Regions from separate parts of the Streptomyces sp. NPDC047706 genome, predicted to be linked through region 1. Evidence: riboswitches for the same ligand, from Rfam matches in the RefSeq annotation. Region 1 holds a riboswitch; each other region holds the start of a gene.
The links. A riboswitch is a leader RNA that binds a small molecule or an ion and turns the genes downstream of it on or off. The one in region 1 is predicted to bind cyclic di-AMP.
Positions count from the first base shown of each region.

Region 2: another riboswitch for cyclic di-AMP. It lies ahead of ACGF8A_RS22760 (M23 family metallopeptidase); the one in region 1 lies ahead of ACGF8A_RS27365 (transglycosylase SLT domain-containing protein).
Region 3: another riboswitch for cyclic di-AMP. It lies ahead of ACGF8A_RS10990 (NlpC/P60 family protein); the one in region 1 lies ahead of ACGF8A_RS27365 (transglycosylase SLT domain-containing protein).

Region 1 covers NZ_JBIDCW010000026.1:96,308-99,919, forward strand. Annotated here, with positions in the region: gene fahA (fumarylacetoacetase) at 1-545, opposite strand, end outside; gene ACGF8A_RS27360 (HAD family hydrolase) at 901-1,779, shown strand; gene ACGF8A_RS27365 (transglycosylase SLT domain-containing protein) at 1,743-2,216, opposite strand; cyclic di-AMP (ydaO/yuaA leader) riboswitch at 2,220-2,397, opposite strand; gene ACGF8A_RS27370 (CocE/NonD family hydrolase C-terminal non-catalytic domain-containing protein) at 2,679-3,323, opposite strand; partial or broken gene ACGF8A_RS27375 (hypothetical protein) at 3,412-3,522, opposite strand.
Region 2 covers NZ_JBIDCW010000019.1:118,422-122,033, reverse strand. Annotated here, with positions in the region: gene ACGF8A_RS22765 (GntR family transcriptional regulator) at 132-827, opposite strand; gene ACGF8A_RS22760 (M23 family metallopeptidase) at 1,015-1,779, opposite strand; cyclic di-AMP (ydaO/yuaA leader) riboswitch at 1,792-1,957, opposite strand; gene ACGF8A_RS22755 (M16 family metallopeptidase) at 2,159-3,547, opposite strand; gene ACGF8A_RS22750 (M16 family metallopeptidase) at 3,544-3,612, opposite strand, start outside.
Region 3 covers NZ_JBIDCW010000007.1:141,973-145,584, reverse strand. Annotated here, with positions in the region: gene pcrA (DNA helicase PcrA) at 1-603, opposite strand, end outside; cyclic di-AMP (ydaO/yuaA leader) riboswitch at 970-1,139, shown strand; gene ACGF8A_RS10990 (NlpC/P60 family protein) at 1,147-2,328, shown strand; gene ACGF8A_RS10985 (hypothetical protein) at 2,431-2,784, opposite strand; gene ACGF8A_RS10980 (NlpC/P60 family protein) at 3,245-3,612, shown strand, end outside.

The sequences.
Region 1 (3,612 bases):
AAGACCGGCGCGGTGTCGGCCGGGGCCTTGCGCTGCCCGGAGGGGCGGACCACGTCGGTGCCGGAGACGACGACCGTGCCGGAGCGGCCGTGGTAACCGATGGGCAGATGCTTCCAGTTGGGTGTGAGGGAGTCGGCGGCGTCGGGACGGAAGATCTGGCCGACGTTGCGGGCGTGGTTCTCGGACGCGTAGAAGTCGACGTAGTCCGCGACCTCGAACGGAAGGTGCAGGGTCACCGAGGACAGGGGGTGCATCAGCGGGGCGAGGGACTCGCGGTGTGACGGCACCGTGACCCAGGCGGTGAGCGCGCGCCGGACGTCCGACCAGGCCGTGCGGCCGGCGGCGAGCAGCGGGTTGAGGGTCGGGCGGGCCAGCAGCTCGGCGTACGGGGAGCCGAGCGCCAGGGCGGCCGCACCGGCGTCGAGGACGTGGCCGCCGAGGCGGACACCCACCGTGCGTTCGGCGGACCCGGCGGGTGAGAACACGCCGTACGGAAGGTTGTGCGGACCGAAGGGGTCGCCCTCGGGGACATCGAAGGGGGGCATGGGGTGCTGCCTCACTTTCGTACGCGCGGTCCATGCGGTCGCTGATCACGTTACGACTGCGGCACCTGTCTTGGGCAGTGCGTGAAACGCGTTGAAGATACTGAATGTCCTGAATGGCGCTCCACATCTTCGTGCCGGAGCGTCCCGCCGACCCGTCGCCACGACCGCCCCCGAACCGTCAGTGCAGTGAGAACAAGCATCGCACCGGCCACTGACAACAGGAGGCGGCACCCTGCGGGCACGGATGACGAACCCGGCGTACGTCCTCCCGGCACCACGTGGGGGGGTGAAAAGCAGACGGTGTGAAGGTAGTTGGGAATGAACGGTGCGGGTCCGGTGTCCGTATTCTCGGATCATGGCCGCACCCATCGCATATGCCGCGCGCACTGAGTACGCGCCCGCCGACTACGCCCTCATCGCCACCGACCTGGACGGAACGCTGCTCCGCGGCGACGACACGGTCTCGGACCGTTCGCTCGCCGCGCTCGCGCGGGTCTGCGCGGCCGGAGCCCGGCATCTGGTGGTGACCGGCAGGCCGGCGCCGAGGGTGCGACCGCTGCTGGAGCTCCTGGGCGGCGGGGGGCTCGCGGTGTGCGGGCAGGGCGCGCAGTTGTACGACGCCGGCGCGGACCGCCTGCTGTGGTCCGTCACGCTGGACCGGGAACTCGCGGAGACCGCGCTCGGCAAGATCGAGGCCGAGGTCGGACAGGTGCACGCGGCCGTCGACCAGGACGGGGTCGACGGGCTCACCCTGATCGAGCCCGGGTATCTCATGCCGCACCCCACGCTGCCGGCGGTGCGGATCGATCGCCGCGACGACCTGTGGTGCGCGCCGATCAGCAAGGTGCTGCTGCGCCATCCGACCCTGTCCGACGACGAGTTGGCGGCGGTGGCCCGCACGGTGGTCGGCTCGCTGGCGACCGTCACCATGTCGGGGCCGGGAACGGTCGAGCTCCAGCCGTGCGGCATCACCAAGGCGACGGGACTGGCGCTGGCGGTCCGGCACCTGGGCCTCGGCCCGGAACGGACCATTGCCTTCGGGGACATGCCCAACGACATCCCCATGTTCGACTGGGCGGCGCACGGCGTCGCCATGGCCAACGCCCACCCCGAGCTCAAGGCGGTGGCCGACGAGATCACCCTGTCGAACGAGGACGACGGCGTCGCCGTCGTCCTCGAACGGCTGCTGGCCGAGGCTCAGTACGGGCCGAAGACGTTGTCGATGGAGCCGTAGCGGTCGGCCGCGTAGTTGCAGGCGGCGGTGATGTTGGCGACCGGGTCGTAGGGGTCGTAGGCGGTGCCGGGCACGTGGTAGGCCGCGAAGGTCGGGTCGATGACCTGGAGCAGGCCCTTGGAGGGGGTGCCCTTGGCGGCGTTGGAGTCCCAGTTGTTGATGGCGTTCGGATTGCCGGACGACTCACGCATGATGTTGCGGTAGATGCCGTTGTACGAGCCCGGGATCCCCTGCTGCTCCATGATGTCGAGCGACTGGCGGATCCAGCCGTCCAGGTTGTTCGGGTACGTCTTGACCGAGTTGACGGCCGTGGGCGTGGCGGCGGACGCGGTGGTGGCGCCGACGAGCGGCAGGGCGAGCAGGGCGGCGCCGGTACCGGCGACGGCGAGCCTGCGGGCGATGCGGGCGGTGCGACTGTGCTGACCGTTTGCAGTCATGGGGACTGTCCTCTCCGGCGCCTGCGAGGTGAGCTGTCGGGTTCGGGCGGGGAGGTGCCCGGCCGCCTCTTGCGAGTGCGACTTCACCCCGAGCCGTTCCGGTGTGCCGTGCGGTACGGCCTCCGGTCCGGCGATCCACCTGGGTCCCCCGCTCCTGCCGTGCGGTGAGTGAGTCCGTCATGGGTGGCTCGGGCGGCGGCAGGATTCGGCGTTCCGCCCGACTGGCCGGGAACGTATGCGAGAGCACATGTCCGAAACAAGTGGCGATTTCACCTATCACAGGATTTGATCTTCGAATCGCCTGTTTGGCCCTCTTGATCCTTTGCGCTCGGCAACGGCCAACTCGGCCGTGTGCAAAGGCGGGTCGCGGGGTCCGTGTAAGGAAATCGTGAAGCTGCCCGAGTGAGCCAAGTCACGCGCATGCAGAAGAATGGCAAAGCGGGCAATAAGCCCAAATCCTAGTTAACTGGCGGTCCGTGGAATTCGCTTTTCCCGCGCGCGATGGAAGACCACTTCGGCGCTATCGGTGCAAATCACCCTATTCAAGGTCAAAGAATGCTCTGCCGTGCAGGCGGTCTCCGACCGTGTGCGGATCGTCGTGTCCCAGGCCAACTCCGGGCGGTGCTGCCGGATAGGCCAGTCCGAGCGGCTGCGGGCCGGCAGCGGATCGTCCTCGCGGACGGTGTACGTCTCCAGCGCGTCCTCGGTGAACTCCAGGCCGTCGGGGTACATGCGCGTGCCGCCGCAGCGCGGGTCGGCCTCCGGCCGCCGATCCCCCTTGGCCACGTCCCGCACGGCCAGCCGCTCCGGGCGCGGTTCGTCGAGCGTGGCCGGGTGGGCGACGCCGAGCGGCCCGTACTGCTCCGGTTCGTCGGAGGTGAGGGGCGGGGCCACGGCACGCGCGCGTACCGGCAGTTCGAGAGCGCTGCCGCAGGGGTCCACGGTGAAGCCAAATGACGAGTCCGGCTGGGGCCAGATCCAGGGCCGGTGCGCGCAGGAGAGGGCGAGGCGGATGCGGTGGCCGGGTGGGAAGGCGTACCCGATGCCGCTGAGTTCGAAGGTGACGTCCTCGGTGGCTCCTGGGGCCCCACGGCGTGACCCGGTCACGCCCCTCGCGCGCGGAGAGGTCCATCACAACGTCCGTCGGGACGCCCTCGCTGTCGCCGTGCCCGCGCACGTCGACGCGGACGGAGGCGTAGCCATGGCCGGTGTACCAGGGGTGGCGCTGATGTCCGCGGCGCGCGGTCCAGTCGGTCAGGCGGTACGGGAGGTACTCCAGGAGCGCGGGTACGGGCTCGCCGGTGATCGGGCGTCAGACGCGCGCGTACAACCGTGTTCCGTCGGGCAGCGGGATACGGAGGTCCTGATGAGTCGTCTCGCAGGGGAAGGACGTACG
Region 2 (3,612 bases), on a different contig from region 1:
GGCTTCAACCGTTTCCCGGCCCGCGCGCCCGCGTTTTCGCAACGGGTCTCGCCAACAATTCAGAGAACGCCGAAAACGGCAGCAAAAATGCGCCGCCGCAGATTTTCACTTCTTTGTATACGGCGCTCTTGTTAATGCCGTGGGCCCGACATGTTTACGGCATGTTGCGAAGTCCTCACACGGTCCGCGCGATCACCGTTTCCGGGAAACCGGAGCCGGTGCGCGCCGGTCGCACGCTCGGCGTGCAGCGCCGTGACCGCCCGCGCCCGCTCACCGTCGCCGCGCGCCACCGCGTCCACGATCGCGCCGTGCTCCGTCCAGGACTCCACAGGGCTGACAGGCGCCTCCACGGCGTACATCCAGGCGATCTTGTGCCGCAGCTGGGTCAGCATCGCGATCAGGGCGGGGCTGCCGGAGGCCTGGGCGAGCGTCTCGTGGAACCAGCCGCCCAGTGAGCGCAGATCCTCGCTGCCACCCCGCCTGGTCCTCTCCTGGCCCAGTCTGACCAGGCCGCGCAGCACCTTCAGATGGGCCTCGGTGCGCCGCTGGGCGGCCCGCGCGGCGCCGAGCGGTTCCAGCAGCAGGCGCATCTCCAGCAGGTCGGCGGCCTCCTGCTCGGTCGGCTCCGCCACGCACGCGCCCGCGTGCCGCCGGGTCACCACGAAGCCCTCCGCCTCCAGCGTGCGCAGCGCCTCGCGGACGGGGACACGCGAGACTCCGTAGCGGCGGGCGAGGAGTTCCTCGGTGAGCCGGCCGCCCCGCTCGTAGACACCCGCGACGATGTCGTCCCGGATGGCCGTGCACACCGAACGCGCCGGAATACGCATGACCGACCTCCGCCTTAATCCCCGTGCAACGTCGACGACTGACGTGTGTTCCGTGACTCTATTGCAATGGGCCGGGATTTCCGATGGCGGGCCGGAATCCATGGATATCTTTTGGACATACCGGAGCACGAAACGCCGAAAGCCCCGGCTCAGGGAGCCGGGGCCGCGGGAAGCGGGCGATTCGCCGTCAGACGCCGACGCCGTGCGAGCGGAGGTAGGCGACCGGATCGATGTCCGTGCCGTACTCGGCCGTCGTACGGGCCTCGAAGTGCAGGTGCGCTCCGGTGACGTTGCCGGTGGCGCCGGACAGGGCGATCTGCTGCCCCGGGGTGACCGTCTGGCCCACCGAGACCGCGATGGACGACAGGTGCCCGTACTGGGTGTACGTACCATCGTTCATCTTGATCACGACTTGATTGCCGTACGCCCCGCCCCAGCCGGCCTCGACCACGGTGCCGGAGCCGACAGAGCGCACGGGCGTGCCGCTCGCGGCGTGGAAGTCGACACCCGTGTGGCTGCCGGAGGACCACAGCGCGCCGCCGGACCGGTAGCCGGTGGAGACGTGGGAGCCGCTGATCGGCGCCACATAGGCGTTGAGGCGCTTGCGCTCGGCCTCACGGGCGGCGCGCTCCTTGGCCTCGCGCGCCTCCTTGGCCCGCTCCTGGGCCCGCTTCTTCGCGGCGGCCTCGGCCTTCCGCTCGGCGGCCGCCACCGCGGCGGCCTGCTTCTGGGCGGCGGCCTGGGCATCTATCTGCTCGGCGACCGAGTCGCCGATGGCGATGACCGGGAGCAGGCCGGACTGCTCGGCCGCGGGCTCGGCGGCGAGCGCGGGAGCGGCCAGGGTGCCGATGACACCGGTGGTGGTGAGCGCCGCGACACCCGCCGCGTGGGCGGTGGTGCGCTTCATCCGGCTGGGACGGCGATGCTTCCCGGTGGCGCGCGTGAACGCCATGTGGTGGCTGGTCCTTTCCTTCCCTCTCGCCTACCGGGTTAGCTGACGGGTTCGGAGCAGGAAGGTCTCCTACGGACTCCCTCGCCGCGCGCGGGCGTCCGATTCACCCCAGGGACTTCATGGTTGGGTCCCCGGCTCCCCTGGCTCGCGCCGTACGGGGACTCGGCGATGACTGTCCGGTGCCGCGGGTGCGGCGCACTGCCTGACGGACAGCCCGGATGACGCTAAGCGGGACATCTTTCAATCCCCAAACGCAATCCGGCGTTTGTAGCGCATCCCACAGGTCAGACGGGCAACCTCCGCCCCAATGCGGACATAGCGGGGCCCTGGTGACGCTTCCGTCACCAGGGCCCTGCACGCGCGTGCCCTCCGCGGGCCTCTACTCGGCCGGCACGACGGTGACTTCACCGATGCCGAGGGCCTCGACGGGCTCCTTGATCTGCGCCGCGTCACCGACGAGGACCGTCACCAGACGGTCCGCGGGGAAGGCGCTGACGACCGCCGCGGTGGCCTCGACGGTCCCGGTGGCGGCGAGCTGCTGGTACAGCCTCGCCTGGTAGTCGTCGGGCAGGTGCTGCTCGACCTGGTCGGCCAGGGTCCCCGCAACGGCCGCGGCGGTCTCGTACTTCAGCGGCGCCACACCGACGAGGTTCTGCACCGCGACGTCCCGCTCGGCGTCCGTGAGGCCGTCCGCGGCGAGCGTGCGCAGCACCGTCCAGAGGTCCTCCAGCGCGGGGCCGGTGTTCGGCGTGTCCACGGAGCCGCTGATGGCGAGCATGGCGGCACCGCTGCCGTCCGGAGCGGAACGCAGCACCTGGCCGAACGAGCGCACCCCGTAGGTGTAGCCCTTCTCCTCGCGCAGGACGCGGTCCAGACGGGAGGTGAGGGTGCCGCCCAGGCAGTACGTGCCGAGCACCTGCGCGGCCCATACACGGTCGTGCCGGTCGGGACCGACCCGGCCGATCAGCAGCTGGGTCTGGACCGCGCCGGGACGGTCCACGATCACCACGCGGCCGGTGTCGTCGGCGGTCACCGGCGGCACGGGGCGCGGCTGCGCCCGGGAGCCGGTCCAGGCGCCCAGGGTTTCGCCGAGCAGTGCGTCGAGGTCCACGCCGGTGAGGTCGCCGACAACCACGGCGGTGGCCGTGGCGGGGCGGACGTGCCGCTCGTAGAAGGCGCGTACGGCGGCGGAGTCGATCTTCGCGACCGTCTCCTCGGTGCCCTGGCGCGGGCGGGACATGCGCGAGGTCGCCGGGAACAGCTCCTTGGAGAGCTCCTTGGCGGCCCGCCGGGCCGGGTTCGCCAGCTCGTGCGGGATCTCGTCGAGGCGGTTGCGCACCAGCCGCTCGACCTCGCTGTCGGCGAACGCGGGCGCCCTGAGGGCGTCGGCCAGCAGACCGAGGGCCTTGGGCAGGCGGGAGACCGGCACCTCCAGGCTCAGCCGTACGCCGGGGTGGTCCGCGTGCGAGTCCAGGGTGGCGCCGCAGCGCTCCAGCTCGGCCGCGAACTCCTCGGCGGAGTGCTTGTCGGTGCCCTCGGAGAAGGCCCGCGCCATGATCGTGGCGACGCCGTCCAGGCCGGCCGGCTCGGCCTCCAAAGGCGCGTCCAGCAGCACCTCCACGGCGACGACCTGCTGGCCGGGCCGGTGGCAGCGCAGCACCGTCAGGCCGTTGTCCAGCGCCCCGCGCGCGGGGGCCGGGAACGCCCAGGGACGGGCCTCGCCCGCCTGCGGCCGGGGGTGGAAGTCCATCGTGGCGAGCTCGGTCACTTGGCCGCCTCCTCGGTGTCGTCGCCGGCGGCGGCCGGCGCGGCGTCGGTGTCGTCGTCTGCGTC
Region 3 (3,612 bases), on a different contig from region 1:
GGGCGGGAACCGCTTGGGGTCGAGGTCCAGGTCGCGGCAGACCAGCGACATCAGGCGCTTGCTGTCGGCGGCGTCGTAGATCGAGAAGGACGAGGTGAAGCCGAGCTTCTTGGACTCCCGGCGCAGGATGCGCACGCACGCGCTGTGGAAGGTCATCACCCACATCGCGTTCGCCCGGGGGCCGACGAGCTGCTCGACGCGCTCCTTCATCTCACCCGCGGCCTTGTTGGTGAAGGTGATCGCGAGGATCTGGCCCGGGTGCACCCCGCGCTCGGCGAGGAGATGGGCGATGCGGTGGGTGAGGACGCGCGTCTTGCCGGAGCCGGCGCCGGCCACGATGAGCAGGGGGGATCCGGAGTGGACCACGGCGGCACGCTGGTTGTCGTTCAGCCCCTCCAGAAGCGCGGCGGAGTCCAGGGCGGGGCGCGGGGCGCCGTCGCGGTAGTAGGCGTCCCGGTCCGGGGGTGCGTCGAACTTCCCGCCGAACAGATCGTCCGGAAGCGGCTCCGGAGCGTGATCGTCCTCGGGCGGCGGCGGAGGCTCCCCGTGGGCCCGTGGGGCCTGGAGGTCCGCCAGGAAGCTGTCGTCAAAGAGGCTGCTCATCGCTCTCCGAGTCTAGGGCGCCCCACCGACAACCCGCGGCCACCCCGAAAAGATCCCGGGCCCTGAAGCTGGATGATCTCTCCGGGGGGCCGGATCCGGACACGAGAAGGGCGGGCTCCCCACGGGGACGATCTCGCGCACCCGCACCCGCACCGGCACCGGCACTCACCCGCACCCGCACCCGCACCCGCTACGCCCTCACCATGCCCTCACCGTCCGAACACGCTCTCACGCGGGCCGTGACGGCTGACTGAAGGTCACGAAAATGTATCGGGCATATCACCCACCAACCTTCACAGGGACCACACGAGTTGGCTAGCGTGCCGGGCAGGCCGCCCGACCCCAACCGGCGAACGTCGCCGGGCCGTGCGGCCTCCGCCGAGTCCGGTGCGCCCAAGGCAGCCGGAGCCGGGGACCCAACCGAACTTGGGGTGAATCGGCCCATATCCCTCGCTGGAGCGGGCCGTAGGGCAACCCTTCCGAACCACCCGCCCGAACCCGACAGCTAACCCGGTAGGCGGCAGATGGAAGGAGTCGCCTCCTTTGGCGTCGCACCGCAAGTCGCGCTCCACCGGCGCGCGGGTAGCAGGCATACGCACCCCGGCCCTCGCCACCGCTGCCCTGACCTCCGTGGCCCTGCTCTCCCAGACCGCCAACGCCGAGCCCTCGGCCGACGACAGGCCGAGCCTCGAGGAGGTCGAGAAGAAGGTCGACGATCTCTACCGCCAGGCGGAGTCGGCGACCGAGAAGTACAACGCGGCCAAGGAGAAGACCGCGAAACAGCGCAAGCGCGTCGACACCCTCCTCGACGACGTGGCCCAGCGCACACAGAAGCTGAACGAGGCGCGTGAGGAACTGGGGACGTACGCCGCCGCCCAGTACCGCACCGGGGCCTCCGTCCCCGACACCGCCACCTTCCTGCTCGCCGACTCGCCGCAGGACTACTTCGACCAGAGCCAGCTGATGGGCCGCCTGACCAGCCATCAGAAGAGCGCGGTCGACGAGTACTTCACCGAGCAGTCGGCGACGATGAAGAAGCGGCAGGAGGCCACCCGGAGCCTGGACGCCCTCACCGAGTCGCAGAGCGATCTGCGGACGGCCAAGGCCACCGTCCAGAAGAAGCTCGCCGACGCCCGGACCCTGCTGTCGGAGCTGACCGCCGAGGAGAAGGCCCGCCTCGCGGCGATCGAGAAGAGGAAGCAGGAGGAGGCCGAGCACAAGGCCGCCGAGCTCGCCCGGCAACAGGCGGAGGAGCAGCGGCGCCAGGAGGCGGCGCAGCAGGAGCAGGAGTCCGCGGGCGGCGGCAGCTCAGCGGGCGCGGGCACCGAGGCCGGCTCCGGCACCTCCGCGCCGGACTCCGCGTACGGCACCAAGGCGGAGAAGGCGCTCGCCTTCGCCCGCGCACAGATCGGCAAGCCGTACGTCTGGGGCGCCACCGGCCCCGAGTCCTACGACTGCTCCGGCCTGACCCAGGCCGCGTGGAAGGCCGCCGGCGTCTCGCTCCCCCGCACCACCTACGACCAGGTCAACGCCGGAACGACGGTCTCCGTCGCCGCCGCCCGGCCGGGCGACCTGGTCTTCTTCTACGACGACGTCACCCACGTGGGCCTCTACATCGGAAACGGCATGATGATCCACGCCCCGAAGCCGGGCGCGTACGTCCGCGAGGAGTCGGTCTTCTACGACGGCGAGTCCTCCCTCCACAGCGTCGTCCGCCCGGCCTGACACCGGCGCCTCCAGGCGCTCCGGGATGCGTTCCGGGGAGGCCGTCGAAGGGCACGCGCGCGTGCGGCGGTCTTCCGCGGCACGCGCGCGTGGAGCGGATCGTCAGGTCCAGAGCACGGCGATGAAGACGTTCGCCGTGGTCAGCAGCCCCACCAGGCCGAACATGCCCTTGTCCACCTTCTCCTCGTCCCGCTTCACATAGACGAGGCCGAGGATCACGATCAGCAGCGCCAGCTTCACGCCGATCTTGATGTTGTCGACGGGCTGGTCGTCGGCCTGGTTGAGGCCGACCAGGATCACGCCGGTGACCAGCATGGTCAGCGCGCCGTGCAGCATCGCGGGGACGAATCGCGCGGTGCCCTGTCCCATCGCCTTCATCTGGGTGAGGAAGCCACCGAGCAGGGAGGCGATGCCGATGATGTGCAGGCCGACGAAGAGGTGGATGAGTACGTCCATGGGGCCGGAGCCTAATGAGGGGGTCCGGGGCCCCCGACACCGGGCCACCCGCGGTGCGCGCACCCGACGGCTGCATATATGCGCCCCATAGCACCCCGGGCTTCCACCCGCCCCGGAATCGCCGCATCGGTCATCGCGCTGCGTGAAGACGACGGCCCCGAATCGCGATTTCGATCACAAACGGTCACCTGTCGCTTCCCTGCCGTCACTTCCGCACAAGGCGTCACCGTGCCGACACGCCCGGGTTTAGCGTCCTCCACCAGGTGACCGGCGCCCCACCACCGCCCCTGACCAGAGGCGGCAGCCGGGCACCACCGCCGAGAAGGTCCGGCGGTGCCCCGCATCCCCTGTGCGGGGCACCGCCGGACGCGTCAGCCGCCCCCGAGCGGTCGTACCTCCACCCGGTGGCCGCACAGAACCGGCGGTCGCCCCGAGTCGTACGAAAGGACGTGCAGTCCACGTGGCAGCGCACCGCAAGCCCCGACCACGCTCGGCCCCCGGCACCAGGGCCCGCACGGCGGCCACGATCGCCCTGGCGGGCGCGGCGACCGCGACAGGTCTCGACGGGACCGGTCACGCCGAGCCTCAGCTGACGCCGGGGCAGGTCAGAGCCAAGGTGGACCAGCTGTACCAGGAGGCGGAGGTCGCCACCGAGAAGTACAACGGCGTGAAGGAGCAGACCCGGGCGGCACAGAAGCGGCTCGGCAGCCTGCAGGACGAGGCGGCCCGCAAGGAGGACCGGCTCAACTCCGCCCGGGACGCGCTCGGTTCGTATGCCGCCGCCCAGTACCGGGACGGCGGCCTCGACCCCGCGCTGCGACTCGTCCT